Regions from separate parts of the Luteimonas yindakuii genome, predicted to be linked through region 1. Evidence: predicted binding sites of a transcription regulator. Region 1 holds the regulator's gene; each other region holds the start of a gene.
What was found. The regulator HrcA, encoded in region 1, represses chaperone genes, less so after heat shock. The targets are predictions, from matches to a motif close to TTNGCACTCNNNNNNNNNGAGTGCNAA.

Region 1 (6,031 bases):
GCTCGTGGAACTTCTTGTCGTCCTCGCGATGCGCCTCGGCATCGGCGACCATCCGCTGGATCTCGTCGTCCGACAGGCCCGAGCCGGCCTTGATCTCGACCTTCTGCTCCTTGCCGGTCTTCTTGTCCTTGGCGGTGACGTGGACGATGCCGTTGGCGTCGATGTCGAACGACACCTCCACCTGCGGCATGCCGCGCGGCGCGGCATCGATGCCGGTGAGGTCGAACTTGGCCAGCGATTTGTTGTAGCGGGCCTGTTCGCGCTCACCCTGCAGCACGTGCACGGTCACGGCCGACTGGTTGTCCTCGGCGGTGGAGAAGGTCTGCGAGGCCTTGGTCGGGATGGTGGTGTTCTTCTCGATGATCTTGGTGAACACGCCGCCCAGGGTCTCGATGCCCAGGCTCAGCGGGGTCACGTCGAGCAGCAGCACGTCCTTGACGTCACCGGCGAGCACGCCGCCCTGGATCGCGGCGCCGAGCGCGACCGCCTCGTCGGGGTTGACGTCCTTGCGCGGCTCCTTGCCGAAGAACTCGGCCACCGCCTGCTGCACCTTCGGCATGCGGGTCTGGCCGCCGACGAGGATGACCTCGTTGACATCGGATGCGCGCAGGCCGGCATCGTTGAGCGCGGTGCGGCAGGGGTCGATCGACTTGCGCACCAGGTCCTCGACCAGCGCCTCGAGCTTGGCGCGGGTCAGCTTGATGTTGAGGTGCTTCGGGCCGGACGCATCGGCGGTGACGTACGGCAGGTTCACCTCGGTCTGCTGCGCGGTCGACAGCTCGATCTTGGCGCGCTCGGCGGCGTCCTTCAGGCGCTGCAGGGCCAGCGGATCCTTGCGCAGGTCGATGCCCTGGTCCTTCTGGAATTCCTCGACGAGGTAGTCGATGACGCGCTTGTCGAAGTCCTCGCCACCGAGGAAGGTGTCGCCGTTGGTGGCCAGCACTTCGAACTGCTTCTCGCCGTCGACTTCGGCGATCTCGATGATCGACACGTCGAAGGTGCCGCCGCCGAGGTCGTACACGGCGATCTTGCGGTCACCGCCGTCCTTGTCGAGGCCATAAGCGAGTGCCGCAGCGGTCGGCTCGTTGATGATGCGCTTGACGTCGAGGCCGGCGATGCGGCCGGCGTCCTTGGTCGCCTGGCGCTGCGAGTCGTTGAAGTACGCCGGCACCGTGATCACGGCCTCGGTGACCTTCTCGCCCAGGTAGTCCTCGGCGGTCTTCTTCATCTTCTCGAGGATGCGCGCGGAGATCTCCTGCGCCGACAGCTTGTTGCCGTCGTTGGTGGCCACCCAGGCATCGCCGTTGTCGTGCTGGACGATCTTGTACGGCACCAGGCCGATGTCCTTCTGCACTTCCGCGTCGGTGAACTTGCGCCCGATCAGGCGCTTGACCGCGAAGAAGGTGTTGTGCGGATTGGTGACGGCCTGGCGCTTGGCGGACGCGCCGACCAGCACCTCGCCGTCCTTGGTGTAGGCCACGATCGAAGGCGTGGTGCGATCACCCTCGCTGTTCTCGATGACCTTGGCCTTGCCGCCGTCCATGATCGCCACGCACGAGTTGGTCGTGCCGAGGTCGATGCCGATGATCTTTGCCATGAGTGGTTCCCTCTGGATCCGTAATCGTTGTGTCTGGGGCGGCGCGAAGCCGCCGATGCGTGATATCTGGGGGCGGCTGTTGGCCGTTCAAGCGGTCGCCGCGACGCGACGGCGCCGGCGTCAGTCCTTGGCCACCACCACCAGGGCCGGGCGCAGCAGGCGCTCGTTGAGCACATAGCCCTTCTGGAACACCTGGGCGACGTGGCCCGGGGGCACTTCGCCGGCATCGGTCTGGCTGATCGCCTGGTGGCGCTCGGGATCGAACGGCTGTGCGGCCGGATCCACCACCTGCAAGCCGTTGTCGCCGGCCACCTTGAGCAGCTGGCGCATCGTCAGTTCCAGCCCTTCGCGCAGCGGACCGCCTTCGGCGCCGGCCGCGGACAGGCCGGCATCCAGGCTGTCGAATACCGGCAGCAGGTCGCCCAGCAGGCGTTCGTTGGCGAAACGGCGGGCCGCATCGACCTCGCGCGCCATGCGCTTGCGCTGGTTCTCGAGGTCGGCGCGCTCGATCAGGGACTGCGCGCGCAGCTGTTCGAGTTCGGCCTGCAGCAGCTGCACCTGCTCTTCGAGCAGGGCCTGTGGCGATGCGGACTCATCCGCATGCATCGTGTGGTCGGGAGTGTCGGGGTGGCTCTCGTGGGTCATTTCCATGTCCGTGGCGGTCGACTGGCCGCCGCTGGCCGGAGCAATGGGGTTGCCTGGCGCGGTTTCAAGGCTCGACCACCCCGTGCCAGCCCTTCATGCGCGTTCCGCGAAGTGGCCTACGGCGTGTTTCCGCCCCGTTCCAGCGCGGCGCCGAGCGCTTCGGCGGTGGCCTGCACCACCGGCACGATGCGGTCGTAGGCCATCCGGGTCGGGCCGATGACCCCGAGCACCCCGAGCACGCGACCGTCGGCTGCGTAGGGCGCGGTCACCAGCGACACGCCTTCCAGTGGCGCAAGCCCGGTCTCCTCGCCGATGAAGACCCGCACGCCGGGCGCGCGCACCGTGCGCTCGAGCAGCTGCAGGATTTCGCGCTTGCGCGAGAAGGTGTCGAACAGCTCGCGCAGGCGGTCGAGGTCGGACAGGTCCTGCACGCCGATCAGCCGCGCCTGCCCCGCCATCAGCATGTCGTCGCCCTCCTCGGGCGCCAGCGCCTGTTCGGCCAGCTCCACGGTGCGCGCCATCAGGCTTTCCATCTGGCTGCGGGTCACCTGCATCTCGCGCAGCAGGGTGGCGCGGATGTCGGCCACCGCGCGGCCGGCGAAGTTGACGTTGAGGTAATTCGCCACCTGCTCCAGTTCCGATGCGTCGTAGGGACGGCGCACCTGGATCAGGCGGTTCTGCACCTCGTTGTCGGCGAACACCAGGATGGCCATCACCCGCTGGCTGTCGACGGCGACGAAGTCGATGTAGCGGAAGGCGAACTGCTCGCGCCGCGGCACGCTGACCACGCCCATGAAGCGGGTCATCGCCGACACCAGCTCGGAGGCGCTGCCCAGCAGCGATTGCGTGCCACCGCCGGCCGGCAGCTGCTCGCGCAGGCGCGTGACCTCGTGCTCGGGCAGCGGCCGCAGCTGCAGCAGCGAGTCGACGAACACCCGGTACCCCTGCGCGGTGGGCACCCGCCCGGCCGAGGTGTGCGGTGCGGTCAGCAGGCCGCTGTCCTCGAGGTCGGACAGGATGTTGCGGATCGTCGCCGGGCTCACGTCCAGCCCGGCGTGCCGCGCCAGCGTCTGCGAGCCGACCGGCTCGCCGTTCTCGATATGGCGCGCGATCAGCGTGCGCAGCAGCTGGCGCGCGCGTGGGTCGAGTTCCGAGGGGGATGTGTGCTTGCGACGCATGCTCCCGGTATACGGCCGGCCCTGCGCGCGCGCAAGCGCGTCTCACGCGGTGCGCCGGTGATCATCGAGATTGTTGGCCCCAACCCTCCTGCCCTGCACAATCCGCGCATGCTGACCCATCTTGCCATCCGCAATTTCGCCGTCGCCACTGCCAGCGAGCTGGAATTCGGCGCCGGGCTGACCGTGATCTCCGGGGAAACCGGTGCGGGCAAATCCCTGCTCGTCGATGCACTGGGCTTCCTGTCCGGCCTGCGCGCCGACAGCGGCATGGTGCGCCACGGCGCCGACCGCGCCGAACTTACTGCCAGCTTCGATCTCGCCGACGCCCCGGGTGCGCGCGCGTGGCTCGTCGCCGAGGAATTCGACGATGGCGACGCCTGCCAGCTGCGGCGCACGCTGCGTGCGGATGGCGGCTCGCGGGCGTGGATCAATGGTCGCCCGGCCACGCTGGGCCAGCTGGCCGCGCTTGCCGGCCATCTGGTCGAGATCCACGGCCAGCACGAGCACCAGGCGCTGCTGTCGCGTGGCGCGCAGCTTGCGCTGCTCGATGCATACGGTCGCCACGCCGGTGCGCTGCAGGCGGTGGCCGATGCCGCGCGTGCGTGGTCGGCACTGCTCGACGAACGCGACCGGCTGGCGGGCCTGGGCGATCCCGGCGAGCGGCAGGACTGGCTGGCACATCAGCTGCGGGAACTCGAGCGCGAGCCGCTGGATGCCGCATCGCTCGCCGAACTCGATGCCGCGCACCGCCGCCAGGCCAATGCCGCCGGCCTGATCACTGCTTGTGAAACCGTGCTGGCCGGGCTGGGCGAGGACGACGCCGTCACCGGCCGCGTGCAGCGGCTGCGTGGTGAACTTGCGCGCCTGCATCGCGACGAGCCCCGCCTGGCGGAGGTCGACGGAATGCTCGAGGCCGCCGCGATCCAGCTCGACGAGGCACAACTGCTGCTGCAGCGCGTGCGCGACGATCTCGACATCGATCCCGAGCGCTACGCCGAACTCGAACGCGGCCTTGCCCGCATCCACGACCTCGCGCGCAAGCACCGGGTGGCGCCGGACGCACTCGAAGCCTTGCGCGACCGCATCGCCACCGAACTCGAGGAACTGGCGGATGCCGGGATCCGGCTGGAGCGCCTGGATGGCGAGATCGACGCCGCCCACGCGGCCTGGACCTCGGCGGCGGCGGACCTGACCCGCGCCCGCCAATCGGCCGCGACGCGACTGTCCGCCGACACCACCACGCTGATCGACGAGCTGGGCATGGGCGGCGGCCGCTTTGAGATCGCGCTCGAACCGCAACTCGGCGGGCGCCCCGACGCGCTCGGCGCCGAGCGCGTGGAGTTCCTGGTGGCGGCCAACGCGGGCCAGCCGCCGCGCGCACTGCGCAAGGTCGCATCCGGCGGCGAGCTGTCGCGGATCTCGCTGGCGATCGAGGTCGCGGCGTTGGGCCTGGATGCCGTGCCGACGATGGTCTTCGACGAGGTGGACTCCGGCATCGGCGGCGCCGTGGCGGCGATCGTCGGCCGTAAGCTGCGCGCGCTGGGCGCATCGCGGCAGGTGCTGTGCGTCACCCACCTGCCCCAGGTGGCCGCGCAGGGCCACGCGCACTACCGGGTCAGCAAGCGCACCCGCGGCGAGGAGACCGAAAGCGAGGTCAACCGGCTCGACCAGCGCCAGCGGCAGGAAGAACTTGCCCGGATGCTGGGTGGCGTGGAGGTCAGCCGCGAGGCGATGGCCGCCGCGCGCCGGCTGCTGGCGGACGTGGCCTGAGGGCGCTCGGGGCCAGACCGGCTCAACCCTTCTCCCGCTTGCGGGAGAAGGTGGCGCGTAGCGCCGGATGAGGCGCGTTTTTCGCGGCACGAGCCCTCACCCCCAACTCCGCTCCCGCAGGCGGCAGAGGATCAGGATGTCGATTGACCCGCCTTCTCCCTTCTCCCTTCTCCTGCTTGCGGGAGAAGGTGGCGCGCAGCGCCGGATGAGGGCGTCTGGCGCTCCCAGCTTCGTTCGCCGGAGCGCTAGCCCTCACCCCATCCCTCTCCCGCAGGCGGGAGAGGGGCGATGGTGCCGGGCGGGAGTCGTGTCGATGTGCTGCGCGCGGAACCGGGGAAACGACGGCTCCCGATCGTCGGTTTTTATAGGCGCTTCTTGCGTACGTACAGCACCAGCGAATGCTCGTCGAGCACATAGCCGTGCTCGTCGGCGATGCGGTTGAGCAGGGCCACGATTTCCGGGCTTTCGAACTCGGTGATCAGCCCGCTGCTCATGTCGACCATGTGGTAGTGGTGGTCGCCGCGATCGAGTTCATAGAGCGCATGGCCGCCCTCGAAGTTGTGCTTGATCACCAGGCCCGCGGCCTCGAACTGGGTCAGCACGCGGTACACGGTGGCCAGGCCGATCTCGTCGCCCTGGTCGAGCAGCTGGCGGTAGATGCCTTCCGCGGTCATGTGCTGGTGCGGCGTCTTCTGCTCGAGCAGCTGCAGGATCCGCATTCGCGGGTGCGTGACCTTTAGACCGGCCTTGCGAAGGTCGAAGGATTCCATGTCGTCTCCTGTCGGCCGCATCGAACAGGGCAAAGCGGTCCGGAACGGTTGCTGCAATCGACCGGAGTGTA
Region 2 (6,031 bases), 1.2 Mb from region 1:
CTGGCGGAACTGGTCGCGGGCTACGGCAGCGGCTTCGCCCTGCACGGCTTCGGCCTCCCGCAATCGCTCGCGGTCGTGGCCGGCGCCGCGCTGCTGGGCTGGCTCGGTGCCGGTGTCGTGACCGGCCACTATCTGCGACAGACCCGACCCACGGAGGCCTGAGATGAGCCACCCCGCCGCGCCCGACCTGCGCCACCTGGTGAGCGAATCGCCGCGGATCATGGTGGTCGACGGTTCAAAGCTGGTGCGTCGCCTGATCGGCGACGTGCTGCGGCAGGAGGTGCCCAACGTCGACGTGGTCGCCTGCGCCGGCCTCGCCGAGGCGCGCGAGGCGCTGGCCGCCGCGCCGGTGGATCTCGTCACCACCTCGCTGGTGCTGCCCGACGGCGATGGCCAGCAGCTGGCGCGCGCGGTGCGCGAAACCGCGGGACAGAAATACGTGCCGGTGATCGTGGTCTCGGCGGAAGCGCAGGCGCACCTGGAGCGCCGCCGCTTCACCGAGGACGTCACCGACTACTTCGACAAGGGCGAAGGCCACCAGGCGCTGGCAACCTTCGTGCGCGGCTATGTGATGCCGCAGGCGATCCCCGGCGCACGCGTGCTGTATGTGGAGGACAGCCGCACCGTCGCGCTCGCCACCCGCCGCATGCTGCAGTCGCATGGCATGGAAGTGATCCACATGATCAGCGCCGAGGAAGCCATCGAATGGCTGCGCGAGCGACGCGATGGCGCCGACGCACCCGGTGCCGACCTGCTGCTGACCGACGTCTACCTCAAGGGCGAGCTGAGCGGTCGCGACCTGCTGCAGGCCGTGCGTGGCGAACTCGGCTACGGCAAGCGCCGGCTGCCGGTGCTGGTGATGACCGGCGACGACAACCGGGTCAACCAGATGGCGCTGCTGCGCGATGGCGCCAACGACCTGGTGCTCAAGCCCATCGAGGAACGCCTGCTGGTCACCAAGGCGCTGTTCCAGTTGCGCCTGGCGCGGCTGGGCGTCGCGACGCAGGACGCGACCGGGGCGCCTGCGCCGGCCGCCGGCTGAATCCGATGACGGACCCGACACCGACGGACAACGGCGGCACGCCCGACGGGGAGGCGGACGCCCGCATCCGTCTGGAACCGTCGTGGAAGGCCCGGATCGGTGATTACCTGCTGCGCGAGGAGATGCGGGCGCTGTCGGCCTTCCTGCGCGAACGCACTGCGGCAGGCGCGGCGATCTATCCGCCGGGCCCGCGGATCTTCGCCGCCTTCAATGCGACGCCCTTCGATGCGGTGAAGGTGGTCGTCCTCGGCCAGGACCCGTATCACGGCCCCGGCCAGTCGCACGGGCTGGCGTTCTCGGTGCCCCCGGGCGTCCCGGTACCGCCGTCGCTGCTCAACATGTTCAAGGAAATCGAGCGCGACCTCGGCCTGCCGCGGCCCGACCACGGCTACCTGCTGCCCTGGGCCCAGCGTGGGGTCCTGCTGCTCAACGCGGTGCTGACCGTCGAGCACGGCAAGGCCGGCGCACACCAGGGACGGGGCTGGGAAGGCTTCACCGACCACGTAGTGGAAATGCTGAACCACGAACGCGACGGGCTGGTGTTCCTGCTGTGGGGCAGCTATGCCCAGGCCAAGGGGCGGGTGATCGACCCGCGCAGGCACAAGGTGCTGCGCAGCACCCACCCGTCGCCGCTGTCGGCGCATCGCGGCTTCAACGGCTGCGGGCACTTCTCCGCCACCAACGACTACCTGCGCCGGCGTGGGCTGGGGGAGATCGACTGGCGCCTGCCACCGCGGTCCGCCCTTGAGCCCGGCGGTATCTGACCGCCGCCTGCACCGGCGCCGCCGGTGGGGTTTGCTGTCCACGTGCTGTTGAGGCCGGGGCGGGTAGGATCATGGCTCAGGTAACACCCCCTGTTGATCCGATGCTGCCGTTCCACGGGCGCAACAGAGGAACTTTTTCTGTACCCGGCAGTCCAATAGTTCGACTGCTAACATGAGGTCCATGAGCCAGACGATGACTTCCAACGCCTTGGTTGCCAACAATCTTCCCGTTCCCAGCGCACTCGGTTCGCTGGACGCCTACGTCAACGCCGTGCACCAGATCCCGGTGCTGTCGGTCGAGGACGAGCAGGCGCTGGCGCGCCGTTTCCGCGAGCACGATGATCTCGACGCCGCCCGCGACCTGGTGCACTCGCACCTGCGCTTCGTGGTGCATGTGGCGCGTGGCTACAACGGCTACGGACTGCCGCTGGGCGACCTCATCCAGGAAGGCAACATCGGCCTGATGAAGGCGGTGAAGCGCTTCGATCCCGCCGTGGGCGTGCGCCTGGTGTCGTTCGCGGTGCACTGGATCCGTGCCGAGATGCACGAGTACATCCTCAAGAACTGGCGCATCGTCAAGGTCGCCACGACCAAGGCGCAGCGCAAGCTGTTCTTCAACCTGCGCAAGAGCAAGAAGCGCCTGGGCTGGCTGAACGCGGCGGAAGTCACCGCGGTGGCGAAGGACCTCAACGTCTCCGAGCGCGAGGTGCTGGAGATGGAGTCGCGGCTGTCCGGCCGTGACATCGGCTTCGATGCCAGTGCCGACGAGGATGACGACCGCGCGCCGCCGGCGCCGGCCGGGTACCTGAAGGCGCACGATGCCGATCCCGCGCAGGCCTACGAGCGTGCCGACAGCGAGGACAACCAGCTGGCCCTGCTGCGCGAAGGCCTGGCCGGGCTGGATGCGCGCTCGCGCGACATCATCAAGCGCCGCTGGCTGGACGCGGACGCCAAGATCACCCTGCAGGAGCTGGCCGACGAGTACGGCGTGTCGGCCGAGCGCATCCGCCAGGTCGAGGCCAATGCGCTGAAGAAGATGAAGGCGCTGTTCGCGGCCTGAGCCGCGCCATCGGCGACAGCAAAAGGCCCGGAGTGATCCGGGCCTTTTGCGTGTGGTCCCGGCGCGCCGCTTACGGCGACGTGCCCCATTTGAACAGCACCAGGCTCAGCGCCAGCGCGGACATGCCCGCCACCAGGCCGTAGACGGTCTCGTGGCCCTTGGCGTAGCGCTTGGCCGCCGGCAGCAGTTCATCGAGCGCGAGGAACACCATGATCCCGGCGATCACCCCGAACACGCCGCCGAACACCGCCTCCGACATCACCGGGGCGAGCAGCGCATAGCCGATGATCGCGCCCACCGGTTCGGCCATGCCCGACAGCAGCGAGGCGAGGAAGGCCAGCGACTTGTTGTTGGTGGTGTAGTACACCGGCACCGCGATCGCGATGCCCTCGGGGATGTTGTGGATCGCGATCGCCAGCGCCAGCGGCAGGCCCACGGCGGGATCGCCGACGGTGGCGAAGAACGTGGCCAGGCCTTCCGGAAAGTTGTGCGCGGTGATTGCGATCGCGGTCAGCAGCCCGACGCGCTTGATGTACTCGCGGTTGTGCTCGCGGAAGAAGGGATCGTCGGCTTCCAGGCTCTCGTGCGGGTTCGGCACCAGGTGATCGATGGCCATGATGATCAGCAGGCCGGCGAGGAAGGCGAGGATCGCGCAGGTGAAGCCGAGGTCGTCGCCGTACGCGCGCGAGAACGACAGGATCGACTTGTTGAGGATTTCCGACAGCGAGACGAACACCATCGCGCCGCCGGCAAACGCCAGCCCGAACGCCAGCAGGCGTGCGTTCGGTGCCCTGGTGGTGAACACCAGCAGGCCGCCGATGCCGGTGGCGAGGCCCGCGGCGGTGGTGACCGCAAGCGCGATCAGGACGTTGGAAAGCTGGATGTCGAGCATGCGCTGCGCGTTCCCGTTACAGCGGGCGCAGGAATGCGCGCGACTGCGTTGCAATCGTAGTCAGCGGCCGCGCTCTTGGCGACAAGCGGATGGCGCCTTCAACCTTCATCGGATCCCGCGCCCGGCGGGTCGAGGATGATCCGTGCGGCGCGCTGGTAGGTCCAGTACGCCCAGGTCCAGTTGAGCAGCACCGACAGGCGGTTGCGGAAGCCGATCAGGAAGAACACGTGCGCCCACAGCCAGAACCACCACGCTGGCGCGCCCGACAGGTGCAGGCGACCGAGGTCGGCCACCGCCGCACGCCGGCCGATGGTGGCGAGGTTGCCGAGATCGCGGTAGCGGAACGCCGGGACCGCGCCGCGTCCGGCCAGGCGCGAGCGCACCACCCGTGCCACGTGCCGGCCCATCTGCTTGGCCGCTGGCGCCACGCCGGGCACCGGGCGGCCGTCCTGCTGCACGCTGGCGAGGTCGCCGGCAACGAAGATCTCCGGGTGGCCGGGTACCGACAGGTCGGCAGTGACGGGTACGCGGCCGGCGCGATCGAGCTCCACGTCGAGCATGCCGCCCAGCGGCGAGGCCGCCACGCCGGCCGCCCACACCACCGTGCGTGCCGGCACCACGCGCGCGCCGAGATGGAAGCCCGCGGCGTCGATGTGGGTGACGGGAATGCCCGTCATCACTTCGACGCCGAGCCGTTGCAGCTGCAGGCGTGCCTTCGCCGACAGCGCTTCCGGAAACCCCGACAGCACCCGCGGGCCTGCTTCCACCAGCCGTACCCGCGCGCTGGCCGGGTCGATGTTGCGGAACTCCTCGCGCAGGGTGTGGCGCGCGATTTCCGCCAGCGTGCCTGCCAGCTCCACGCCGGTCGGCCCGCCGCCGACGATGGCGAAGCTGAGCCACGCCGCGCGACGCTCCGGATCCGGTTCCGCCTCGGCCCGCTCGAACGCCAGCAGCAGGCGGCGGCGCAGCATCAGCGCGTCCTCGAGCGTCTTCAGCCCGGGCGCGTGTGCCGCCCACTGGTCGTTGCCGAAATAGGCATGGGTGGCACCACTGGCCAGCAGCAGCGTGTCGTAGGCCAGCGTGCTGCCATCGGCGAGCGCGATGCAGCGCGTGTTGCGGTCGATGCCGGTGACGGTGGCCATCCGCACCTCGACATTGCGCTGCGTGCGCAGGATATGGCGCAGCGGTGCGGCGATGTCGGGCGCCGACAGGCCGGCCGTCGCCACCTGGTAGAGCAGCGGCTGGAACAGGTGGTGGTTGCCGCGATCGACCAGGGTGATGCGCACCGGCGCCGATGCCAGGCCGCGCGTGGCCCACAGGCCGGCGAAGCCACCGCCGACGATGACGACATGGTGGCTGCTGGTGTTCACGGCGTCGGGCATGGATGCAGCCTAGAGCTGGGCCGTGCCAGCACGCGTGAGCAGGGCGGGGATCGTCGTGGAACGGTGGGCGCGGGCACGGCGTTTCCGCTGCGTCCCTCCGCGCGCCGGTCGCGACTCGTCACCACCAGCCGCGCAAGCCGGCGACCACCCGCGTGTCCCGCGCGGCGTCGCCTGCCGCGCGCGCATGCGCGGCGGTGCCGCCGAACAGCCGCTCGTGCACCACGCCGACGTACGGGGCGAACCGCGGGCTGATCTCGTAGCGCAGGCGCCAGCCGGCCTCGATGCCGTTGAGGCCGCTGCCGATGCCCTGGTCGGGTTCGTCGTCGAGCGCGGCGGTGGCCTCCAGCGACGGCCGCAGGATCAGCCGGTTGCTGAAGCGCACGTCGTACGCGGCCTCGGCTTTCAGCTGCACCTGGCCGCCGCTGCCCGCATACGCCATCGCGGTCAGCTCGATCATGCCCGGCGCGGTGCCCTCGACCCCGATCGCCGCCCAGCTGCGCGACGCCGGTCGGGTGTCCTGGCGCACGCCGGCCAGCACCTCCCACCACGGCGTCACGCTGCGGCCGAACAGCAGTTCGATGTCGGCGTTGTCGGTACGGCCATCACTGCGGCTGCCCTCGCTTCTCAGCCACAACCGCTGCAGGTCGCCACCGACCCAGGCCTCGACTTCCCACAGCTCACCCGTGCCCTGATCCGTGTCCCACACCTCGAGGCGGTCGACCTCGATCTGCCACGCGACCTGCGATGCGTGCGTCATCGCGTGCGGCGCGAGCGGCGGAAACGCGGCCGCGCGGTCGGCATCGGTCAGCGGCGGGACCGGGGTGTGCCCGTCACGTCCGGCATGCGTTCCGTACTCGTCATGCGCCGGATGTCCGACAGTGCCGTGTTCGC
Region 3 (6,031 bases), 1.2 Mb from region 1:
GGTCCTCATGGCGCACCGTGGGCGGTGGCGCGTGCCAGGGCCTCGAGCACGATGCCGTCGGTCAGCAGGGTCGGCAGCACTTCGCCGGGTCCGCCGTCGGCCGGGTAGACCACGTACAGCGGCACGCCCACGGCACGGTGCTCCTCGAGGAACGCGGTGATCGCGGCGTCGGTATGGGTCCAGTCGCCGACCATGTAGGTCGCGCCGGTTGCGGCGAGCGCGTCGCGGAACGTGTCGCGCGACAGCACCCGGCGCTCGTTGGCCTTGCAGGTCACGCACCAGTCGGCGGTCATGTTGACGAACACCGGCGTCCCCGCCGCCCGCAGCGCGGCCAGGCGTTCCGCGGAATAGGCGACGGTGCCCGGTTCCCGCATGTCGGTGCCTGGCGCCGGCGGCCCGAAACGCTCGACGCCCGCGACCGGCCACAGCGCCGCCACTGCCAACAGCAGGGCCAGCGCCGGTGCCACGCGGCCGCCGCGCCAGCGACGGCGCTCGAACCACCACAGCGCAAGCGCGAGGACGGCAAGCCCGCCGATCACCAGCGCCATCGCATCGACGCCGCGTTGGCGGCCCAGCACCCACACCAGCCAGACCGCGGTGAGGTACATCGGAAACGCCATCGCCTGCTTCAGTGTTTCCATCCATGGGCCCGGGCGCGGCAGCCGGTCGGCCAGCGCCGGCACGAAGCCCACCAGCAGGAACGGCAGCGCCAGCCCGAGGCCCAGCGCCAGGAACACCCCCAGCGCGGCCACGCCGGAACTGGCGAACGCGAACGCCAGCGCGCCACCCATGAACGGCGCGATGCACGGGCTCGCGACCACGCAGGCGAGCACGCCGGTGAAGAAATCGCCGGCAGGCCCGGTGCGGCTGCCCAGCGACTGCGCCACGCCGCCGATGCTGCCGCCCAGCGTGAACACGCCCGACAGCGCCAGCCCGACCGCGAACACCAGGTAGGCCAGTGCGGCGACGAACCACGGCTGCTGCAGCTGGAAGCCCCAGCCCAGCGCCTGGCCGGTCGCGCGCAGGCCGATCGCCAGCAGGCCCACCGATGCGAACGCGACCAGCACGCCCGCCGTGTACCAGAGTGCATGCCGGCGCGCGCTGGCCCGGCTGCCGCCGCTCGACGCCAACCCGACCACCTTCAGCGACAGGATCGGCAGCACGCAGGGCATCAGGTTGAGCAGCAGCCCGCCCAGCAGCGCCAGCAGCAGCGCGCCGGCGAGGCTGCCGCCGGCGCGGGCGGGGAGGGCGCCATCGGATGCGGACGTGATCGGGTCCGCGGGCGGCGTTTCGCGGGCAGGGTTGGCGCGACTGTCGACGGCCTCCTCCGCATCCGCGGACGTGGCTGGAGCCGTGCGCGCATCGACTGCCGGCGTGGCGGGCGTGGAAGCGGCGGATGCCGTCCACGTCTGCGAGGCCGGCAGCGCGACCTCGACCGTCCGGGTCATCGGCGGATAGCAGATGCCGTCGGCCTGGCAACCCTGGAACGTCGCGGTCAGCGCCACCGTGGCAGCGTCGCCATGCCGGCGCTGCAGCGGCAGCTCGACGTCGACCGGATCGAAATAGACCACTACGTTGCCGAAGTGCTCGTCGTGGTGGTCCACGCCCGCGGGCCAGCGCGGGGTGCCGGCGGTGATGCCGTCGCCGCGCACCTCGAACCCGCTGCGATCGCGATAGAGGTAATAGCCGGGCGCGGGCACGAAGCGCAGCAGCAGGCGGTCGCCGCCATCGGCGATGGCGTCGAAGCCGAAGGCGCGGGTTTCCGGCAGCGGCAGCGCCTGGGTGCGCAGGGCATCGGCGACGCCGCGTGCCGGGGTGCCGGTGCCGAGCAGGCTCCGTCCGAGCGCGGCAAAGCCGGCGCGACCGCTGGCGGAAGGGCTGTCGGGCAGCGCCACGGTGATCTCGCGCGTCTGCGGCGGATAGCAGATGCCCACATCCGCGCAGCCCTGGAACCGCACGCGCACCACCAGGCGGTCGCGACCATCCGCGGCGGTGCCGGGCAGGCTGGCGCGCATGCGGCCGCGGTAGGTCTCGACCTCGCCGAAGAACTCGTCCACATGGCGCTTGCCATCGGGAAGCTGCAGGCCCCCGGCAGGGAAGCCGTCGGCTTCGGCACCCATGCGGTGCCGATAGAGGTAGTAGCCGTCGGCGATCGTCCAGTCGAACTCGATGTGCTCGCGGTCCGGCGCCTGCACGCGCAACGCGAACGCGTCGTCCACCGGCAGCAGGTCGTCGACGTCGAGTGCTGCCTGCGCCACGCCGCAAAGCGTCGCCAGTGCGACCAGTGCGAGCGCGCGCCACCAGCCCGCGATGCGCATCAGCCGCGATGCCCCGTGGTTTCGGCCGCGATCCAGTCGAGATAGGCGGGTAGGCCGTCCACCGCTTCGCACGCAATCAGCTCCGGCACTTCATACGGGTGCAGCGCACACAGCCGCTCGCGCAGGGCGGCGAATGCGTCGTGCGTGGTCTTGATCAGCAGCTGCACTTCCTCGCCGCGCTCGACGCGGCCCTCCCAGCGATAGACCGATTGCGCACCCGGCAACAGCGAGACACAGGCGGCGAGCCGCTCGTCCACCAATGCTTCGGCGATCCGGTCGGCGGTCGCGCGGTCTGGGCACGTGGACAGGCAGAGCAGGACGGACAAGGCAGGTACGCGCAGCGGGCAGGCCGCATAGGGTAGCCCACCGTCCCGCGCCGTCCGCTTAAGCGTGGCGTACACGTTGCCGTGTCCTCACGCCGCCGCGGCCTACAATCTGCACTCCCCGGTTCACTAATGCCTTCCCCCATGCCCAGGATCCGTTTTCCGGCGCTGTGCGCCGTCGCGATCGCCGCGGCCGCCGCGTTTCCGGCGGCTGCGCAATCGCAGTTCGAACTCAGCGCCGGCCCCTCGTGGACGCGCGACAACGAGGTCACGCCGGTGGTGGCCGCCGCGTGGCTGCCGGAATTCCGCGCGCTCGACAATGCGTTGCTGCACTGGGAACTCGGCGTGGTGCATGTGCGCGGTCGTGACGACACCCGCCACGACCTCGTGGACGACGTGACCGTCGGCCACGCCGGTCTGCGCTACGACCGCACCGACAACGGGCTGACCCTGGGCTTCGGCGTCGGCGTGCAGACCGGGCACACCGATGCACTGTCCGGCGACCCGCAGTTCATCAGCACCGTTGGCTGGCGCTGGGAGCGGTTCTCGGTGCTGGCGCGGCACATCTCCAACGCCAGCCTCCACCAGCCCAACGACGGCGAGACCATGGTGGTCGCGGCCTGGCGGTTCTGAGTCCGCCCGACTGCTCAGCCGCCGTGCGGCAGTGCACCCGCGGGCACAGGCCCGCCAGAACTGACAAAAAATTTCTCCGGCAACCCTTGAAACGGGCTGAATGCCCGCCATATCAGCGTCCGTGCCCGGCTCGCCGGGCCTTTGCCGCCCGCGGCCTTGGCACTCTCCCGGTGCGAGTGCTAAGATCGCCGCCATTCTTCAACCCAATCAATCACTTAAGAGGATTGACATGAGCAATATCAAGCCGCTGTACGACCGTGTGGTCATCAAGCGTACCGAGGAAGAGAAAGTCTCGGCCGGTGGCATCGTGATTCCGGATTCGGCCACCGAAAAGCCGATCAAGGGCGAAGTCGTCGCCGTGGGCGAGGGCAAGGTGCTCGACAACGGCAACCTGCGCGCGCCGAAGGTGAAGGCCGGCGACCAGGTGCTGTTCGGCAAGTACAGCGGCACCGAGGTCAAGCTCGACGGTGCCGACTACCTGGTGGTGAAGGAAGACGACATCTTCGCGATCCTCGGTTGAAGCAGATGACGGCGGTGATTCGTGATTGGTGATTCGTCACAGCCAGCGCGCTGACGAACCCGGCCATCCCGTATCCCCGACCGCTTTCGCTTCCCGCTCTTCCAATCACCAGTCACCAATCCCCAATTACGAGGCTTCAAACAATGGCTGCCAAGGAAATCCGCTTCGGCGAAGACGCGCGCTCCAAGATGCTGCGCGGTGTCAACACGCTCGCCAACGCCGTCAAGGCGACCCTCGGCCCGAAGGGTCGCAACGTCGTGCTCGAGAAGAGCTTCGGCTCGCCGACGATCACGAAGGACGGCGTGTCCGTCGCCAAGGAGATCGAGCTCGCCGACAAGTTCGAGAACATGGGCGCGCAGATGGTGAAGGAAGTCGCATCGCGCACTTCCGACAACGCCGGTGACGGCACCACCACCGCCACCGTGCTCGCGCAGGCGCTGATCCGCGAAGGTTCGAAGGCGGTTGCCGCCGGCATGAACCCGATGGACCTCAAGCGCGGCATCGACCAGGCCGTCAAGGCCGCCGTCGAGGAGCTGAAGAAGCTCTCCAAGCCGACCGCCGACGACAAGGCGATCGCCCAGGTCGGCACGATCTCGGCCAACTCCGACGAAGTGATCGGCAACATCATCGCCGAGGCGATGAAGAAGGTCGGCAAGGAAGGCGTGATCACGGTCGAGGAAGGTTCGGGTCTCGAGAACGAGCTCGACGTGGTCGAGGGCATGCAGTTCGACCGCGGCTACCTGTCGCCCTACTTCATCAACAACCAGCAGTCGATGTCGGCCGAGCTGGATGATCCCTTCATCCTGCTGCACGACAAGAAGATCTCCAACGTCCGCGACCTGCTGCCCGTGCTGGAAGGCGTGGCCAAGGCCGGCAAGCCGCTGCTGATCGTCGCCGAGGAAGTCGAGGGCGAAGCGCTGGCGACGCTCGTCGTCAACACCATCCGCGGCATCGTCAAGGTCGTGGCCGTCAAGGCCCCGGGCTTCGGCGACCGTCGCAAGGCGATGCTGGAAGACATGGCCGTGCTGACCGGCGGCACCGTGATCTCCGAGGAAGTCGGCCTGTCGCTCGAGAAGGCGACCATCACCGATCTCGGCCGCGCCAAGAAGGTCCAGGTCACCAAGGAAAACACCACCATCATCGACGGCGCCGGCGAGACCGGTGGCATCGAGTCGCGCATCAAGCAGATCAAGGCGCAGATCGAAGAAACCTCTTCGGACTACGACCGCGAGAAGCTGCAGGAGCGCGTGGCCAAGCTGGCCGGCGGCGTTGCGGTGATCAAGGTCGGCGCTGCCACCGAGGTCGAGATGAAGGAAAAGAAGGCCCGCGTCGAAGACGCCCTGCACGCCACCCGTGCGGCGGTCGAGGAAGGCGTGGTCCCGGGCGGCGGCGTGGCCCTGCTGCGTGCCAAGGCGGCCATCGAGCACCTGCGTGGCGCCAACGAAGACCAGAACCACGGCATCGTGATCGCCCTGCGTGCGATGGAAGCCCCGCTGCGCGAGATCGTCACCAACGCCGGCGAAGAGCCCTCCGTGATCGTCAACAAGGTCAAGGACGGTTCGGGCAACTACGGCTACAACGCCGCCAACGGCGAGTTCGGCGACATGGTCGAGTTCGGCATCCTGGATCCGACCAAGGTCACCCGCACCGCGCTGCAGAACGCGGCGTCGATCGCCGGCCTGATGATCACTACGGAGGCGATGGTGGCGGAGCTTCCCAAGAAGGAAGAGCCGGCCATGGGCGGCGGCGGTGGCATGGGCGGCATGGGCGGCATGGATTTCTGATCCAGCGTCACCGTTTCACTGCAACACGAAAAACCCCGCCGCGAGGCGGGGTTTTTCTTTGCCGCGACCAGGGGTTCCGTCCGCTGGCCCGACGTCATTTCCGGCATCACGGACGGATGCCACAATCCGCGCCCACGACTTCGCGAATATACCCATGGCCGGCGCTTCGCTGCTCACCCTGCTCGACGACATTGCCGCCCTGCTCGACGACGTGGCGCTGCTGACCAAGGCCGCGACCAAGAAGACCGCAGGCGTGCTCGGCGACGACCTCGCCCTCAATGCCCAGCAGGTGGCCGGCGTGCGCGCCGCCCGCGAGCTGCCGGTGGTGTGGGCGGTGTTCAAGGGCTCGCTGGTCAACAAGCTGATCCTGGTGCCCGCGGCGCTGTTGATCAGCCAGTTCCTGCCGTGGCTGGTGGTGCCGCTGATGATGATCGGCGGTGCCTACCTCTGTTA

Region 2: the regulator HrcA is predicted to act here: its motif matches at 1,951-1,977, upstream of rpoH (RNA polymerase sigma factor RpoH).
Region 3: the regulator HrcA is predicted to act here: its motif matches at 3,431-3,457, upstream of groES (co-chaperone GroES).

Annotation. Positions count from the first base shown of each region.
Region 1 is NZ_CP039383.2:1,665,114-1,671,144, forward strand. Features, by position in the region: gene dnaK (molecular chaperone DnaK) at 1-1,597, opposite strand, end outside; gene grpE (nucleotide exchange factor GrpE) at 1,718-2,242, opposite strand; gene hrcA (heat-inducible transcriptional repressor HrcA) at 2,359-3,420, opposite strand; gene recN (DNA repair protein RecN) at 3,529-5,190, shown strand; gene E5843_RS07605 (Fur family transcriptional regulator) at 5,553-5,960, opposite strand.
Region 2 is NZ_CP039383.2:2,827,165-2,833,195, reverse strand. Features, by position in the region: gene ftsX (permease-like cell division protein FtsX) at 1-162, shown strand, start outside; gene E5843_RS13125 (response regulator) at 164-1,042, shown strand; gene ung (uracil-DNA glycosylase) at 1,048-1,806, shown strand; gene rpoH (RNA polymerase sigma factor RpoH) at 1,988-2,866, shown strand; gene zupT (zinc transporter ZupT) at 2,937-3,758, opposite strand; gene E5843_RS13105 (NAD(P)/FAD-dependent oxidoreductase) at 3,857-5,140, opposite strand; gene E5843_RS13100 (copper resistance protein B) at 5,259-5,897, opposite strand; gene E5843_RS14455 (hypothetical protein) at 5,889-6,031, shown strand, end outside.
Region 3 is NZ_CP039383.2:489,822-495,852, forward strand. Features, by position in the region: gene E5843_RS02245 (TlpA family protein disulfide reductase) at 1-9, opposite strand, end outside; gene E5843_RS02250 (protein-disulfide reductase DsbD family protein) at 6-2,321, opposite strand; gene cutA (divalent-cation tolerance protein CutA) at 2,318-2,659, opposite strand; gene E5843_RS02260 (acyloxyacyl hydrolase) at 2,786-3,274, shown strand; gene groES (co-chaperone GroES) at 3,504-3,794, shown strand; gene groL (chaperonin GroEL) at 3,938-5,578, shown strand; gene E5843_RS02275 (DUF808 domain-containing protein) at 5,733-6,031, shown strand, end outside.